Regions from separate parts of the Lysinibacillus sp. GW821-FHT14F06 genome, predicted to be linked through region 2. Evidence: riboswitches for the same ligand, from Rfam matches in the RefSeq annotation. Region 2 holds a riboswitch; each other region holds the start of a gene.
The links. A riboswitch is a leader RNA that binds a small molecule or an ion and turns the genes downstream of it on or off. The one in region 2 is predicted to bind S-adenosylmethionine.
Positions count from the first base shown of each region.

Region 1: another riboswitch for S-adenosylmethionine. It lies ahead of AC1RNS_RS14905 (methionine ABC transporter ATP-binding protein); the one in region 2 lies ahead of metK (methionine adenosyltransferase).
Region 3: another riboswitch for S-adenosylmethionine. It lies ahead of AC1RNS_RS12315 (O-acetylhomoserine aminocarboxypropyltransferase/cysteine synthase family protein); the one in region 2 lies ahead of metK (methionine adenosyltransferase).
Region 4: another riboswitch for S-adenosylmethionine. It lies ahead of AC1RNS_RS25745 (bifunctional homocysteine S-methyltransferase/methylenetetrahydrofolate reductase); the one in region 2 lies ahead of metK (methionine adenosyltransferase).

Region 1 covers NZ_JBXAPF010000016.1:24,349-29,031, reverse strand. Annotated here, with positions in the region: gene AC1RNS_RS14920 (response regulator) at 1-150, opposite strand, end outside; gene AC1RNS_RS14915 (MetQ/NlpA family ABC transporter substrate-binding protein) at 419-1,276, opposite strand; gene AC1RNS_RS14910 (methionine ABC transporter permease) at 1,339-2,007, opposite strand; gene AC1RNS_RS14905 (methionine ABC transporter ATP-binding protein) at 1,997-3,025, opposite strand; SAM riboswitch class I at 3,109-3,212, opposite strand; gene AC1RNS_RS14900 (thioredoxin family protein) at 3,269-3,580, opposite strand; gene AC1RNS_RS14895 (hypothetical protein) at 3,595-3,936, opposite strand; gene gcvH (glycine cleavage system protein GcvH) at 4,101-4,481, opposite strand; gene AC1RNS_RS14885 (arsenate reductase family protein) at 4,563-4,683, opposite strand, start outside.
Region 2 covers NZ_JBXAPF010000049.1:4,381-9,063, forward strand. Annotated here, with positions in the region: gene pckA (phosphoenolpyruvate carboxykinase (ATP)) at 1-1,095, opposite strand, end outside; SAM riboswitch class I at 1,633-1,750, shown strand; gene metK (methionine adenosyltransferase) at 2,039-3,232, shown strand; gene AC1RNS_RS25055 (gamma carbonic anhydrase) at 3,373-3,894, opposite strand; gene AC1RNS_RS25060 (alpha/beta hydrolase) at 4,029-4,683, shown strand, end outside.
Region 3 covers NZ_JBXAPF010000011.1:123,274-127,956, forward strand. Annotated here, with positions in the region: gene AC1RNS_RS12310 (hypothetical protein) at 1-326, opposite strand, end outside; gene AC1RNS_RS12315 (O-acetylhomoserine aminocarboxypropyltransferase/cysteine synthase family protein) at 708-2,009, opposite strand; SAM riboswitch class I at 2,128-2,241, opposite strand; gene AC1RNS_RS12320 (glycerol-3-phosphate acyltransferase) at 2,398-3,030, shown strand; gene AC1RNS_RS12325 (DASS family sodium-coupled anion symporter) at 3,227-4,683, shown strand, end outside.
Region 4 covers NZ_JBXAPF010000055.1:9,419-14,101, reverse strand. Annotated here, with positions in the region: gene metH (methionine synthase) at 1-729, opposite strand, end outside; gene AC1RNS_RS25745 (bifunctional homocysteine S-methyltransferase/methylenetetrahydrofolate reductase) at 722-2,569, opposite strand; SAM riboswitch class I at 2,656-2,754, opposite strand; gene AC1RNS_RS25740 (protoporphyrinogen oxidase) at 2,880-4,268, opposite strand; partial or broken gene AC1RNS_RS25735 (methyl-accepting chemotaxis protein) at 4,586-4,683, opposite strand, start outside.

The DNA of each region.
Region 1 (4,683 bases), on a different contig from region 2:
AGTGGTAGGCAGCTGTAAGGGATGCGCTAATTTTAAAAAAACTGCCGTAAATGTAAGTCGTGATCGTATAACACTTTCACGCCAAATTTCAAAATATCGTTTAACTTCATGCTCCTGCATGACATCTTCTGTACTCATTATTTTACTCATTGGTTTCACTCCAATATTGATGTAAGAGGTATTTCAATCTCTTTACTATTTTCTATCACTTATTTCATATATAAACAACAGAACTATAGTAATAAATTATACTACTCAATTTCTATACAAAAATATTGGAAATATCATTTCTCTTCTGTCAAAATATAATATTTTTTTGATTTACTTTACAAAAAATTGACTTTTATACTACTAAAATCCCAACAACAAAAAAGGTATGTAAGCTTAAACACTCACATACCCTTTTATAAAATAATGATTATTGAACTGGTACAACTGAACCTTTCCATTCTTCAAGGATGAAGTCTTGGATTTCTTTTGATGTTAGCACTTCTAATAATTTTTTAATCTCTTTCTTTGTTTCATCGCCCGCACGAACAGCAATAATATTCACATATGGAGACTCTTTATCTTCAAGAGCAATTGAATCATTCACTGGATTTAAGCCATTATCGATAGCAAAGTTAGAATTAATTAGTACTGCGTCACCTTCATTATTTTCGTACATTTGCACAAGCATTTCAGGTGCTGTATTAGCATCGAATTTAAAGTTTTTAGGGTTTTCAGCGATATCTTTAATTTCTGCTGCTGTTTTATCAATACCATCTTTTAGTTTAATTAAGCCTTTTGCTTCTAATAATGAAAGCATACGACCGTGGTCTGCAACTGAGCTAGAAAGTAAAATTGTTGCGCCCTCTGGTAGCTCATCAAGTGATTTATATTTTTTAGAGTAGATGCCGATTGGTTCGATGTGAACACCGCCTGCATTGACGAAATCATAACCATTATCTTTAATTTGAAGCTCTAAATAAGGAATATGTTGGAAATAGTTAGCATCAAGTGTTTTAGAGTCTAAATCTTGGTTTGGTAATACATAATCTGTATACGTTTCAATTTTAAGATCAATACCTTCTTTAGCTAAAATCGGTTTTGCTTTTTCTAAAATTACTGCGTGTGGTGTATTAGAAGCACCTACAGTTAATGTCACATTTTCTTTACTATCTGTTTTATCTTCTGTTGATGCACCTGAGCTCGCATCATCTTTTTTACCAGCACCGCAAGCAGCTAAAGCTAGTACTAATACTGATAAGAATAATCCTGCTAATAACTTTTTCATTTTATTACACTCCCTTTTATGTTGTTCAAAAATATGTTAACGGTAGGAAACCGAAATAACCTTTAACGTTTATCTGTTTTAGCTGTAATCATATCGCCGATCCATTGAATAATAAATACAACTACTAAGATTAGAATAGTTGCCATTAATGTCACATCTGAGCGATTACGCTGGAAGCCGTCCAAGAAGGCTAAGTTTCCTAACCCGCCTGCACCAATAATTCCAGCCATTGCTGTATACCCAACAAGCGCTACAGCCGTTACAGTAATACCTGAAATAAGCGCAGGTAATGATTCTGGAATTAACACTTTCCATATAATAGTAGATGTTTTGGCACCCATGGAACGAGCCGCCTCGATTACCCCTTTATCAATTTCACGTAATGCAATTAATACCATACGTGCATAGAATGGTGCAGCACCAATAATTAATGCTGGTAACGCAGCATTGGCTCCACGGATTGTGCCGAGCATGAATTTCGTAAAAGGAATTAATAAAATAATTAACACGATAAATGGAATCGAACGGAAAATATTTACGAGTGATCCTGTTAAGAAATTAACAATCTTATTAGCCCAAAGTTGATGTGGACTTGTTAAAAATAATACGATTCCAATTACTAATCCAAGAATGAATGTAACTACGGTTGAAATAGCTGTCATATATAGCGTTTCATAGGTAGCAGCCCACATTCGCTCCCAGTCGACATTCGGAAAGAGATTAGTTAGCATTTTCAATCACCTCCGTTTGTACTTCGACTGTATTTAAGTAACCTAGTGCATCGGCAACATTTGCCTCAGTACCATCAATTTGCACAATAAGTGTACCGTAAGCACCGTTTTTCGTTTGAGAGATATTACCATGTACAATACTGACCTCTACATCAAAGTGCTTGACGAGGTGTGAAATAACGGGCTGTTCTGTTTTTTCGCCGACAAAAATTAGCTTAACAAGTTGTCCAGTTGGATAATTTGCTTTTATTTGAGCAACCGTCTCCTGTGTTTCCTTTGTATCTGTAATTTGAGACACAAATTTTTTCGTAATAGCAGCTTGTGGTGCTTGGAATACTTGTAATACCTCACCACGTTCTACTATTTCGCCAGCCTCCATTACTGCTACACGATGACAGATTTTACGAATAACGTGCATTTCATGTGTGATTAATACAATTGTTAATCCTATACGCTCGTTAATATCAACAAGTAAATCCAAAATTGCATCCGTAGTCTCTGGATCGAGTGCTGAGGTTGCCTCATCACATAATAAAACCTCTGGATTATTGGCAAGTGCTCGAGCAATGCCGACACGTTGCTTTTGGCCGCCTGATAGCTGTGATGGATACGCCTGATCACGACCATCTAAACCAACAAGGGTAATCAATTCTTTCACACGTGCATCACGCTGTGCCTTTGAAACACCTGCGATTTCTAGTGGAAAAGCGATATTTTCAGCGACCGTTCTAGACCATAGTAGATTAAAATGCTGGAAAATCATACTTACCTTTTGTCTAGCATCTCTTAGCTTTTGCCCCTTTATAGATGAAAACTCTTGATTGTTAACCGTCACCCTACCAGATGTAGGCTTTTCTAAACCGTTCAATAAACGAATCATTGTACTTTTACCAGCGCCACTATAGCCGATAATGCCAAATATTTCACCTTTATTAATGGCAAGGTTTACGTCTTTGACTGCTGTTAATTCGCCATTTGCGGTTTTGTATTTCTTCGTAATATTTTGAAGCTGGATCATAGCGAATACTCCTTTTCTCATATAGAAAACCCCTTCACTCACAGACAAGTAGAAGGGGTCACGTATTTATACGCTCAACCGTTCTCTCATCTTTCAAAGATAAATCTTTGGGTGATTTGGCACCTTTTCACTTTGTGATGGTTGCCGGGCTTCATAGGGCACTTCCCTCCGCCACTCTTCATAAGAGCTCGATATATTTAATGTTTTAGTAATATATTTGTTACTTTACCATGCTAGCAAACTTCAGTCAATTGATTTTTTTAACAATTCGTATAAAAATGGTACGGATTGAAATGCATAGATTTTTTCTGTCACTTTTCCGCCATCACAGACGAGTAGACATGGTACACTCTCGATTTCGTAATCTAAAGCAATCTCCTCGACAAAATTTAAATTCGCTTTGCCGATTTGAAGCCTTGGCAGTAATTGCTCAATAATCATCATCATTTTCGATGCAACTGCACATGTACCACACATAGGTGTATATAAATAAAAGGCAGCTCTTTCACCCGACTGGACAGCCGCGACCCACTGCTCTTTTGACCATTCTTCCATTTTTTCACGCAACCTTACAAAATAAATTGATTATGGATTGAGAAATGTGCTCGTAGCAATATCATTGCTAATACCTTTCTCGGAGTTGTCTCGACTTCTTTATACGTTGGCATTGTACGTAAATGCTCTGCCTCTGGATAATGTCTGTCCATTAATGCCCGCAGCTTATCACCTGATGGATCTGCATCAAAAAATGTATAAAGCTCACAGCCTTCATATGGATCAAGCAGAACTTCTAATTGATGCACACCAATTGTACCATTCGTACAAAGTATTGTGACATCTTCACTTAAAATAGGTTCAATTTGAAGCTTATCCGAACGGCCTTCAACAATTAAGCATTTTCCCTCGAACATCACGCCACCCCCATTAGACATATCCCTTTTCCTTATAATCATTATATCAATTAAGTACTAATGATGGTAATGTTAGACACCCATTAAAAAGCGACTATCTTACCAGCCTTGAAGATAATAAAAAACGTCGGTGAATGCCCGACGTTTTTCTATTATGGCTTGTCTTATTCAGCGATCATTTCTTCGTATTGCTCTGCTGTCATAAGCTTTTCAACTTCTGCTGCATCAGCAGGCTCAACAACGATCATCCAAGCTTTTTCATATGGTGATTCATTAACGAATTCTGGGCTATCTTCTAAATCTGCATTTACTTCAACTACTTTACCTGAGATTGGTGCATATAATTCAGAAACAGTTTTCACTGATTCTACGCTACCAAATGGATCGTCTGTTTTGATTTCATCGCCAACTTGTGGAAGCTCAACGAAAACGATATCTCCTAATTCAGATTGTGCGAAGTGTGTAATACCGATACGTACTTTTCCATCTTCTACTTTTACCCATTCATGTTCTTCAGAGTATCGTAAGTCTTTAGGTGTGCTCATGCAAAAAACCCCTCCATAAATATGTAATATATTCACTTTCAGTTTGCCATACTTCCCCTATAAAAACAAGGATAATTACGGCTATTTCCAAGCTTGCTCAAAATCAGATTCTTTAAACCCTAAAGTTACTTTTTTTCCATCAGTAACGATTGGACGTTTGATTAACATACCATCAGAAGCAAGTAGCTCGAGCTGTTCCTCC
Region 2 (4,683 bases):
CATTGCTTGCTCTTTTGTTAATTTACTGATTGGAGGTAATACGCCAAATGCATCAGCTGTTAAGAAGATAATTGTTTTTGGGTGACCTGCAACAGATGGATCAACAATATTATCAATATATTGAATTGGATATGCGACACGTGTATTTTCTGTTAATGAACCGTCATCATAGTCACAAACGCGAGTTTCTGGATCAACAGCTACGTTTTCTAGAACTGAACCGAAACGGATTGCGTTGTAGATTTCTGGTTCTTTTTCAGCAGAAAGATTAATTGTTTTTGCATAGCAACCGCCTTCGATGTTGAACACACCGTTATCAGACCAACCGTGTTCATCGTCACCGATAAGCTTACGATCAGGATCAGCTGATAAAGTCGTTTTACCAGTACCAGATAAACCGAAGAATAATGCCACATCTCCAGCTTCACCAACGTTTGCTGAACAGTGCATAGAAAGGATGCCTTGTTGTGGTAATAGGTAGTTCATAATACCGAAAATTGATTTTTTGATTTCACCAGCATATTCAGTTCCGCCGATTAGGATGACTTTCTTTTCAAGAGATACAATGATGAATGTTTCAGAAGCTGTACCATCCACAGCAGGGTCTGCTTTAAAGTTAGGAGCTGAGATAACTGTGAAGTCAGCAACATGAGAAGCTAACTCTTCTTCTGTTGGACGGATAAATAATTGATGAGCAAAAAGATTGTGCCAAGCGTATTCATTGATGACTTGGATGCTAAGCTGTGAATCTTTATCGGCACCAGCAAAGCCCTTAAATACAAATAATTCGTCACGTTCTTTTAAATATTTTACTACTTTTACATATAAGTTATCGAACACTTCAGAAGAAATTGGTTGGTTTACTTTGCCCCAGTCAATTTTATCCTTTGTGCTTTCTTCTTCTACCGTATATTTATCTTTAGGTGAACGACCAGTGTATTTGCCAGTTTCTGCACGAACTGCGCCATCTACTGTTAACATAGCTTCACCACGAGATGTAGCCTTTTCAGCTAATTGTGGTACTGAAAGTTGAACATTAATGTTACCGCCGCTTAATAATTCCTTCAGTTCGTTTGCAATTTCTACTGAATTCATCGATTAAATACCATCCTTTTTTATAGTATTCCCTTGAGTTTGAGGGAGAATTTCTTAATTTCAAAAATAGTATAACACAATTGCTTAAATAATCTATACTAATTCAGAAATTATTTTTGAGATTTTATTACTTTTCAAGAAAACGACAAAAAGTAAATTTATAATGAGAGATGTCATCATTCATTCACCAGAGCATAACCGCGTTTGATAGCCTTTGACCAACATGAGGTTCGCACAAGATGGAAGGTTATTAACTCGAGTTTTGAAGGAGTAAAACCTGATTTCATCTTCCCGCATGTAGAGGGTGTTGGCTTCTGTGTCATAAGAATTATGCTATATGTATGAAGACACTAGGTCACTTTTATGTTAACACAGGATATAAGGTAGTAATAGGGATTATTTTGCTTCCATTTACAGCATCATCCAAGTGTCAATCATATTGTGGTCATAAAATTTCTCTCATACCTTAACAATAATACAGCAAAAAATATTTGACAACGTTCGACCTTTTACGTAATATGAGATATTGAACGGATACTCTTATCCCGAGCTGGTGGAGGGTCAGGCCCTGTGAAACCCGGCAACCTGCATGAACTATTTCACGACATGCGTTGGTGCCAACCTGATGCAAGGGAAACCCCTTGAACGATAAGAGTGAAAGGTTACGAAGTCATTATTCCTTTCCTCATGTTAGTAAGCGTGAGAAAAGGCTTTTTTTTTGTTAAAAACAAATACAAAGGTAAGTATATGTAGTTCTTTCCTTATTATAATGACGGATCTTTCGAAATCCTCGTGTTAAAAGCATCAGCTGTTTTTTGTACGAAAGTGGAGCGACAGCAGTAACGGCTTGAGAGTTCAATCCTTAGGAGCGGACTTGACATGGGTAATGAGTACCGTATTCATTCACAAATACTTTTTGTAAGAGTAATAGGAGGAAAACCAAATGACAAACCGTCGACTGTTTACATCAGAGAGCGTGACAGAAGGACATCCAGACAAAATTTGTGACCAAATTTCGGATGCCATTTTAGATGCCATTTTAGCAGAAGATCCAAATGCACGTGTAGCGTGTGAAACAACAGTAACAACAGGATTAGTATTAGTAGCAGGAGAAATTACGACTTCTACCTATGTAGATATTAAAGGTATTGTCCGAGATACTGTAGCGGAAATCGGATATACACGAGGGAAATATGGCTTTGACGCAGAAAACCTTGCAGTGCTTGTAGCTATTGGTGAGCAATCACCAGATATTGCACAGGGAGTTGACCAAGCACTAGAGGCTCGTGAAGGCTCTATGACAGACGCTGACATTGAAGCGATTGGTGCAGGTGACCAAGGCTTAATGTTTGGTTATGCATGTAACGAAACGCCTGAGCTTATGCCACTACCAATTAGTCTAGCGCATAAATTAGCACGTCGTTTAACAGAAGCTCGTAAATCTGGAGAACTAGCGTATTTACGTCCTGATGGTAAAACGCAAGTGACGATTGAATATGATGAAAACAATATCCCAGTACGAGTAGATACGATTGTCATTTCAACACAACATGATGAAGAGGCAACACTCGAACAAATTCAGGCAGATTTAAAACAGTTCGTAATTGCACCAGTTGTTCCAAGTGAATTACTAGATGCAAATACTAAATATTTCATTAACCCTACTGGTCGTTTCGTCATCGGTGGTCCGAAAGGTGATGCAGGCCTAACTGGGCGCAAAATCATCGTGGATACATACGGTGGCTATGCGCGTCATGGCGGTGGTGCGTTCTCTGGAAAGGATGCCACAAAGGTTGACCGTTCTGCAGCATATGCAGCACGCTATGTAGCCAAAAACATTGTAGCAGCAGGTTTAGCAGAACGTGCTGAAGTACAATTAGCTTATGCAATTGGCGTTGCTCAGCCAGTATCCATTGCTGTTGATACATTTGGCACTGGAAAAGTGAAAGAAAGCGAGATAGTCGAGTGGGTACGTGAGCTATTTGACTTACGTCCAGCAGGGATTATTAAAATGCTTGATTTACGTCGCCCTATCTATAAGCAAACTGCTGCATATGGACACTTCGGTCGTACTGACTTAAATGTACCTTGGGAGCAAACAGATAAAGCAGATGCTTTAAGAGAAAGAGTACGTTAATAAGCTATCCCGCTAAAGTGTTAAAGTGAATTATAAATTATATGAAAGTATTAATTTAGGAAGGGGCTAGTTTATTTACATAGCCCTTTTCTTAATATAAAAAAGAAGCCCCGAAATGATATGGGCTGCTTTGTTTAGTTTTATTTATTGTTTGCTTGAAGAGATTTATAATATTGTCCTTTTTCTGCATACTCACGGACGATACGTTCCATATCTTCTTTATCTTCAGCATTTAATTCACGAACAACCTTAGCCGGACGACCTAATGCTAAGCTATTCGGTGGAATGACCTTACCCGGAGGTACTAGACTGCCAGCTCCTATGAATGCACCCTCTCCAATCTCTGCTCCGTCTAATATTATCGAACCCATACCTATTAAGGCATTTTTGCGAATCGTACAGCTATGTAAAGTTACCTGATGTCCCACTGTTACTTCATCTTCAATAATCAGCGGGTATTTCGGGCTTTGGTGTAAGCAACAAAGGTCTTGAATACTTACTCGTTTACCAATAATAGTTGGTGACACATCACCACGAATAACAGTGTTAAACCAAATAGTTGTTTCAGCCCCTATTGTAACGTCACCAGTAACGGTAGCATAATCAGCTATAAAAACGGATGGATCGATTGTTGGTGTTTTACCTTTAAATGGATAGATCATGAGAATCGCCTCTTTTCTTTCTATGATGTAATATTATCGTATCAAATACGCAACTTGATGGAAATATAAAATTAATGAAGTTAGATATTTCACTTATAATCAATGTGTAATTATTTTTTAGGAGGACTATGTAAATGTGGAAATGGGAAGCTGATGGACAAGCAAAGGCTGTGGTTGCTATTCTTCATGGTGCATATGAAAATCACCGCTGGTATGCATGGCTGATAGAAAAACTTAGATTGGAAGGCTTCCACATAGTCATGGGGGATTTGCCTAATCATGGTGTCAATGCAAGATTTTCGCGTGTCCATGATGAAGATATTAAAGAATACAATAAGTATACAAGACATTTAATGGAGAATGCTTTTTCGTATAACTTACCAGTGTTTTTAATAGGACATGGTCTTGGTGCAACATTATTACTACATACTATGCAGAAGAAAAAATATGAATGTGCAGGCATTATTTTAACCTCACCATGGCTTCAATTGAAGTTGTTACCAGGTAAACTATCAAATGCTTTAACAAGTTTAAGTGCTCTAACAGCTAATGTTAAAATAACACATGAAATTACATTTGAAAAATTGACCCGTAGTGTAGAAGGTAGAGAAGAGATGAAGGATGAGATTCCTTTTATGACAGTTGTTTCAGTGAAATGGTATCGAGAGCTGCAGCAAATGATGCGAAATTTAGTATTATTACCTAAGGCTCAATTCCCTAATATGCCTATGCTGGTGATGACAGCAGAAAAAGATAATATAACGGAAACTAAACAGACTCGTAATTGGC
Region 3 (4,683 bases), on a different contig from region 2:
ATTTCATCTTGTGTAAAATTTGGTATAGCATACGTACGTTCAACTAGTTGAAATGTACCGTATTTTAAATAAAACTCTGTCGCAGGTAGATGAATATGACTCATTCCATATTCTTCATATGCCTCAAAAACTTCTTTTACTGTATAGCCTTCCTCTTTTGCATAAACATTTTCCTCAAAAGCAGAATGTCCAAAAGTTTGTTGCCACTTACTTTCAACTGATGCCAGTATGTTTTGAATGGACATGTTGTTCACAAACACATGACCTTCATTTAGTTCGTAAATAAGATAAGATGCAATGTTTTGTGCACTATAAACATTTCCCATTTAAAACACTCCTTTATCATCAGTTTTTTAGTGAGAGTAGCTGCTGGCTTGGCAGCTACTCATATATATTTCAAAAGTGGGGGAGCACTTATGAAAACGAATGGAATCATAGTATCATTTGGAGCACCTAACCGATCAAAAAGTCAGTGCTGGAAATTGGTTCTAGGTTGGTAGCCTTTCGAACGCTTAACTTATTTCCTAGTATACAACATGGTTTTATCTAAGTCAATAATACTTATAAAATTACTAGGTATTATTTATAAAAAATTTCAGATAATTTATCAAATGAGATAAGTGCTTGATGTAGCAACGTTTTACGCATTACCAAATGAGGCTTATCGAATGAGAAAATACGTAAACGCCACAACATTAGCCGATATTTTATGCTTCAACCTTTTGTTGTGAAGCTGTTACTTGCTCAATAGCTTGTTCTAAATCTGCAATAATATCCTCTACTGCCTCTAAACCGATTGATAAGCGAATGAGCGACTCGGTTACGCCAGTTTGAATTAGCTCTTCTGCTGATAGTTGCTGATGTGTAGTAGAAGCTGGATGAATTATTAATGATTTAGCATCCCCTACATTAGCTACGTGGGAGAATAATTTCACACTATCGATTAATTTACGCCCTGCTTCACGTCCACCTTTAATGCCAAATGTAAGCACAGAACCGAAGCCATTTCTTAAATATTTTTTAGCTAAATCATGTGTAGGAAAATCTTCTAAGCCATTATAATTTACATATTCCACAGATGGGTGGTTTCGTAAATATTCAGCTACTGCTAAAGCATTTTCGTTATGTTTAGGGATACGCAAATGAAGCGTTTCTAAACCTTGTAATAAATTAAATGCTGCATCAGCACTTAATGTTGGTCCGAAGTCACGTAGTAATTGTACACGCAGTTTTGTAGCAAATGCAGCTGCTGCTGTGTCTATACCATATCTGATACCATGATAGGAAGCATCTGGCTCAGTGAATCCTGGGAAACGACCACGAGTCCAATCAAATTTCCCTGCATCAACGACAACGCCACCTAAAGTTGTTCCATGTCCACCAATCCATTTTGTTGCGGAGTGAACAACGATATCGGCACCGAAGTCAATTGGTGTAGAGCCATATGGTGAAGCAAATGTACTATCAATAATTAATGGTAAGCCGCTTTCATGTGCAATATTAGCCACTGCTTCAATGTCCAGTACTTTTAAACTTGGGTTACCGTAAATTTCAGCGAATACTGCTTTTGTTTTATCAGTGATTGCTGCTTTGAAGTTCTCAGGATTTGTTTCATCTACAAAAATTGTTTTAATACCATAGTTTGGTAGTGTGTTAGCAAATAAGTTATAAGTACCACCATATAAAGAGCTAGCTGCAACAATTTCATCCCCTGCACCTGCAAGATTTAATATTGAAAATGCTATTGCTGCTGCACCAGATGAAAGTGCTACTGCTGCAGTACCGCCTTCTAATAAAGCGACACGCTTTTCAAATACATCTACAGTTGGGTTCGTAATACGCGTGTAAATATTACCAGCTTCCTCTAAGGCAAAAAGACGTTGCGCATGGGCAGTGTCTTTAAACACAAAAGCTGTTGAGCGATATACGGGTACGGTACGAGATCCTGTTACTGGGTCTGGCTCTTGGCCACCATGTAACAGCAATGTTTCTGGTTTAAAATTTGTCATTATATACCTCCAAGTGGTTATTTTTTTACGATGGTACCGGAGATGAGGAGGATTTTTTCAGTAGAAAAACAAAAACCCCCTTCAGCTAAGAAGAGGGTTGCGGTTGCAAGTTTTCCTCCCCTTATCTGCCAGATCCAAGTAAGAATCTGTAGGAATTAGCACCTTAGCAAGTATGTCACTTACTGGTTGCCGGGCATCATAGGGCCTATCCCTCCGCCGCTCTTGATAAGAGTATTGAGATTCAATTTCCATCGTTGTTACACAGTATAAACATAGACTTTTTTTCTGTCAATACTAAAATTTTATTTTTTCCGAAACTTCAGTCTGCTTCTTTACGTAATATGAACGCATACACTATTTTAATATTTATTTAGAAAGGAGGATTTTCATGATCAAAACCATCATTCTATTTATTATTGTTGGTTATTTTATCGGCTGTCTTCATGGCTCTAAAGTGGCTCAGTTTTTATCCGGTGTAGATTTAAAAAAGACTGGTCATGGGAATGCAGGTGCATCCAATGCAACCCTTTCCCTAGGATGGAAATATGGGGTATTAGTAGCGATTATCGATATTGGTAAAGGTGTATTAGCGATTATCGGCGCACATTTCTATCTAGCAGATGCAACACATTACACAGAGGTACAGGTTTGGCTCTTCATCTATCTCATAGCAGCAGGTGTCATTCTAGGTCATAATTTTCCATTTCATATGGGCTTTAATGGCGGTAAAGGTACAGCCTCCATCATAGGAATCTTGCTTGCTGTTGATTGGAAAATTGGTTTATTTGCACTTATTTTATTTGTCATTTTATCTTTTGCAACAAACTATTTAATCGTTGGCGTTTTAGAGTTTTATCTTGTTTTTTGTACAGCAACTTTTTTATGGATTCCTGGGATAGGTCCAACGATCATTGCTTTGCTACTTTTTGGAATAGCTATCATTTTGCATATAGAAAATATTAAACGATTAGTCAAAGGAACAGAGCCTAAAGTAACTTCAGCTTTTAAGAAAAAGAAATAATAATTTTTTGGATGTTTTTGTCTTTTCTATGACCATATATTTTCTCTTTATTTACTATTAATGCTGTAAAAAAAGAGTATTTCACATATTAATTTTTTCTCCAGTAAATAGACAAATTATTTTCTTAATAAAACATTTTACTGACCGATGTTATAGACAATAATCGTCATATTTATTGTAGAAAGGATGAGAAAATATGTCTACACTTCAACAAGAAGCAGCAAAACGTAATTTGAAGCCACTTTGGATTGGTTTAGCCTTTGCTTCATTAATCATCATTATTTTTTTACCTAATAGCGGCGATTTACCTGTTGCGGGTCAACGGGCTTTAGCCATCTTAGCTTTCGCAGTCATCCTTTGGGTAACGGAAGCAGTTTCATATCCTGTCAGCTCTGCCATGATTATCGCACTCGTAACTGTTTTACTAGGACTTGCTCCGTCAATAGACGATCCAACAACAGAATTAGGAACAGCAGGTGCCTTAAAACTAGCTTTAAGTGGATTTAGTAATTCTGCAGTCGCCCTAGTAGCCGCAGCTCTATTTTTAGCAGCAGCGATGCAAATTACCAACTTACATAAACGACTTGCCCTATGGATACTTTCGCTTGTAGGGACTAAAACAAAAGCAATCGTTTTTGGGGCCATTTTAGTATCTATAGCACTCGCATTTTTTGTTCCTTCTGCTACAGCTCGTGCCGGAGCAGTGGTCCCAATACTACTTGGAATGGTCGCTGCATTTGGTTTGCCTCGTGATAGCCGACTCGCTGCCTTACTTGTCATTACCTCAGTACAGGCCGTCTCCATTTGGAATATTGGGATTAAGACAGCAGCCGCTCAAAATATGGTCGCTTTAAATTTTATTCAAGAACAATTTAATGTGGATATTTCTTGGGGTACCTGGTTACTCTACGCAGCCCCCTTCTCGATTATCATGTCTATAGCTTTATTTTTCATTATGATTTCTCTGATTAAGCCTGAAACTAATAACATAGAAGGCGGTAAAGAGGTAATCAAAAAGCAGCTTGCAGAACTAGGCCCATTAAAAGCTCCAGAAATTCGTTTAATCATTACGTCAATGATTTTACTATTTTTCTGGGCAACTGAGGGCAAGCTACACCCATTCGACACAACAACAGTCACAATTATTGCCATCGCTATTCTATTAATGCCCAAAATTGGTGTTTATACTTGGAAGGAAGTTGAGCCTCATATTCCTTGGGGGACAATTATCGTCTTTGCGGTAGGTATTATGCTAGGCACAGTTTTATTGAATACGAAAGGTGCATCATGGTTATCTGACAAGGTGTTTGGTTCACTTGGTCTAGATACTATGCCGATACTAGCAACAATCGCATTGGTTACACTATTTAATATTCTTATTCACTTAGGTTTTGCCAGTGCGACAAGCTTAGCATCTGCGCTTGTACCTGTGTTTATCGTTTTGGCCTCCACATTAACTACTAATGTTGATCAGGTCGGTTTCGTCATCGTGCAGCAATTTGTAATTAGCTTTGGATTCCTGTTACCGATAAGCGCACCACAAAATATGCTTGCTTATGGTACAGGTGCTTTTACAACAAAGGATTTCTTGAAATCTGGTATTCCATTAACCATTATTGGTTTCATCCTAGTGCTTCTGTTCTCCATGACTTA
Region 4 (4,683 bases), on a different contig from region 2:
CTCTGCTAATGAACGAATATGATCCGTCATAAATTCTGGACCTGTCGCACAGTTCAAACCTACAGATAGTGGTTTAATATGCTCGATAGAAATGTAGAATGCATCAATGGATTGTCCTGCAAGTGTCGTTCCCATCGGTTCAATTGTTCCTGATATCATCACAGGCAGCTCTTTGCCAGTCACTTCAAATGCGCGAGATACTCCTAAAGTACCTGCCTTAACATTGAGCATATCCTGGCTGGTTTCTAGCAATAATACATCTGCTCCAGCTTCAATTAATGCCTTTGCCTGTACATAGAAGTTTTCTTCTAGTTCATCAAAGGTAATTCCACCTGTCACTGATAAGGTTTTTGTAGTAGGCCCCATCGCTCCTGCTACAAAACGCGGCCAATCAGAGGTAGAAAAATCATCCACTGCCTTACGTGCTATTTCTACAGCACGCTTATTGATTTCCTCTGCCTTCGCCCCCAGATCATATTCATTTAATACAAGAGGAGTGCCTCCAAATGTATTTGTACAAATAATATCTGCCCCAGCCTCTAAATATTTTCTATGAACCTTTTCAAGCACATCCGGTCTAGTTAGTACAAGATTTTCATTACAGCCATCATATTCCTCGCCACCGAAATCCTCAGCTGATAAGTTTTCATTCTGTAGCATTGTCCCCATTGCGCCATCAAGAATTAAAATTCGTTTCTCTAGTTGCTCTTCAATCAAATGCTTAGCCATTTATACTTACCCCTTTTTTTTGTTCATCCAATTGCTCAATAAATTTCATTAGTTCTAGTGTCATATCATAGCGTAGGAATGGTGTAATAAGATAAATACCATTGAAATATTGTGCAGCTACCTCTACTAATTCCTTAGCAATTGCAATTCCCTCAAGCGTTGCGCGCTCCTTATCCTCGCCACAAGCCTTCATACGTGCTAAGGCTTCTTCAGATAATTTAATGCCTGGTACTTCATGATGTAAGAACTCCGCACTTTTATAGCTCGTTACTGGCATAATCCCTATATAGATTGGTGCTTCTAAATGCTTTGTTGCCTCATAAATTTCTATAATTTTTTCCTTTGTATAGACAGGTTGTGAAATAAAATAATCTGCTCCATGCTCAATTTTCTTTTCTAATCGAGATACAGCTCGGTCTAATACACGTACATTCGGATTGAACGCAGCGGCTACAGAGAAATTCGCCTTTTGACGCAGCGGCTTCCCTGAAAATGATACACCTTCATTTAACTGTTTGATTAATTGGATCAGCTCCATTGATGATACGTCATAAACACTTGTTGCCCCTGGGAAATCGCCAACCTTTGTTGGATCTCCAGTCACCGCTAATATATCATGAATCCCTAGTGCATTTAAGCCCATTAAATGGGATTGCAGGCCAATTAAATTACGATCTCGGCATGTAATATGTGTTAACGGACGTACCCCATGTGTTTCTTTCAACAATGCGCCCATTGCCACATTACTTATTCTTGGAGACGCGAGCGAATTATCTGCCATCATAACCACATCTGCGCCTGCTTCATATAATTTTTTAGCACCTTTAATAAAGCCATCGATTTCTAAATGTCTCGGTGTATCCAACTCAACAATAACCGAGCGTTGACGTTTTACTTTTAAATGCAGAGGCTCAAATCTTGATGGTTCTGCCTCACGTACAATCTCTACTTTTTCAGGCTTCGCTAATTTTTCTTCTACCGGAGATAATTCCTCTAAGTATTTTTTCGCTGCAGCAATATGCTTTGGCGTCGTACCACAGCACCCTCCTATTAAACGTACACCTTGATCTCGAAGTGCTACGGCTGCTCGACCAAAATAGTCTGTCTCAGACTCATAAACAACCCGACCATCTTCTAAGTCTAGAAGAGATGCATTTGGATATGCTGACATAAATGCCTTTTCAGGAAGTTCTACACCTTCAAATGCTTGAATCGTATGGAATGGACCTAAACGACAGTTAACACCTACGATATCAGCGCCAAGTGCCTCAAGCTCATGTAGAGCGTAATTTAAACTCTTTCCATTTTGCAATACTCCCGGTTCATGCATTGAAACTTGCGCAATTATTGGCAACTTGGTTTTTGCTCGAAGCATCTTTAATGTTGCTGTTAATTCTTCAAAATCATAATAGGTTTCGAGTAAAAGTCCATCTGGATTCCCAGCAAGTAAGACAGTTGCTTGCTCTTCCACGGTCGATAAAATTTCTTCTAACGTTGCATCGCTTTTTCGGATGCCTCGAATTCCTCCAATAGTTCCTAAAACAAATTGGCCACCATCTGCAGCAGCTCGCTTTGCAATCGTAATAGCAGCTTCATTAAACTGTTGAACACGCGATTCTAATCCATAGCGTGCTAATTTTATGGCATTCGCTCCATAAGTATTTGTTTGAATAATATCGGCTCCAGCCGCGATGTACTCTCTATGAATCTTTTCAATTAATTCTGGTCTTTGAACATTCATTTCCTCATGACAGTACTCCAAGCCATAACCGTATAATACCGTACCAATTGCACCATCTGCTGTCAGAACATGCGTTTTTAACTTTTCAAGCAATCCCATAAAACTAGCCCCTCTTCCTATTTTTCTATAATAAAAAAGCCTTCTTTAACACAAAGAAGGCTTTTACGTTTCGTAATTGTTGTTCCTTCTCATCTTTGACCATAGGGTCTTCTGGATTTAGCACCTGACAAAAGTTGGTTGCTGAAGCATCATAGGGCCAGTCCCTCAGCTTCTCTTGATAAGAATTTAGTATGAATTTTTTAAATAATTAAAAGAATCATATCGTTAACAAACGTTTGAGTCAAGACTATTTCACGTAACAAAGGATATTTCAAACGAAAAATATAATTTTTTGTCTTATATTCTGCAATTAAGAGAGTTTTTCAGCAATATTCTCCCCAATTTTTTTACCGTTTTGAATACAAGCACCTATACCTACACCAAAATAAGAGCAGCCCGCAATGGATAAATTCGGATAATTTGTTTCGAGCTCTTGTAATAAACCCTGTAATGCCTCACGATGCGCTAAATCATACTTTGGCATTTGATCAATCCATCTACTCACATTTACGACATTTGGTTTTTCTTCAATCCCCAAGCTTTTTCTTACATCCTCTAGGGCAACAACTGTTAATTCTTCATCTGTCATCGTAAGTAATTTCTCATACACAGGGTTAATGCTTTTATAGAAGATTCGAACGAGTAATTGCTCATTTGCTGAAGTATGCTTCCACTTGCGGCTTGTCCATGTCGCTGCATTACAGATTACATCCGAATTATGTGACACAATAAAGCCTGTTCCATCAGCTGGCAATCTATTATCAGGTATATCAAATCCTAAATAAATTGTAATGGCTGAGGCAGTATTGAACTGTTCAAAATAACGGTTCAATGTTTCATCCGTTAATAGGCTCTGTACAGCTTCATTAGGTAATGCTAAAACAACATGATCTGCATCAATGATCGTATCATTTGCCAAAGTAACTCGGTAGTGATTTTCCTGCTTGTTGACACTAGTAGTGGTAATTCCCTTTAAAATTTCTACATCAGTTAACATTTCTTCAAGACGATCAATTAAAGACGATAAACCATTTTTAAACGAAATAAACTTTTTATTAGCAGCTTTTACAAATTGTTCTCGATTTGCATCAAAACCTTTAATGATACTTCCATACTCATTTTTATAATCAATTAAATAAGGTAAAGTGGAAGCAATCGATAGTTGATGTAAATCTCCTGAATACACTCCTGCAAGTACTGGCGCTATTTGGTTTTGGACAAGCTCCTCTCCTAAATAATACGTTAAAAATTCTCCAATAGAGCTGTCCTTTGTAAAGCCCACATTTGGCATTGTCAAATCCCTTAACGCTACTTTTTTACCTTCTTCGGATACAAGTGTACTTTCTTCCAGAGAGTGTAAGCTCATTGGAATACCGAACGTCGAATCTGCCGGAATGGCATGGAGCTCATTATTTGTGTATATATAGGAAATCCCAGTTTCGTTATATACCAAATCCTTCTCAAAATTAAGCTCTTCAACAAGCTCCATAACACCTTTATGACGAGCTACAATCGAATCTGCCCCTGTTTCCATAATGAATCCCTGTTCGTAATCAGAGTGTAACTTACCCCCTAGATATGTATTTTTTTCAACAAGCACAAGCTTTACATCTAAATTTTTCTCCTTCACTTGACGCTGCAAATAATGCATCGTACATAAACCCGTAATACCGCCGCCTAATACAACCACTGTTTCCATATTAACCGCCCCTAATTTTTGTTGTCTTCCTTTAGTATAAACTCTTTTTATTGAAAATTACGCTAAACCCTTTACAAATTTAGCAAAAATGGAGCTATCCAGTGGTTAGGATAGCTCCATTTCTATGACTAAAGTATGTATCTTTCCATGATGAAACGAAAAAATACTTTTAACTTACAATCTCGGACATCTGCTTGTTACATTACACAACCTATATATTACCTCACGAACCATTAAATTACACATATTGATGCTTGTTATAGTGTTTACAGGCTGTAGATTTTCGTTTGCCCCAATAAAAATATCCTTGCCGTGAATTAATTTAAGTGTTGGGCAACATTTGCTAATTTCTCGGCTGAATTTGTTACTTCTTCAAAGGCAACTCCCAGCTCATTAAGAATCTCTGCTATTGTTA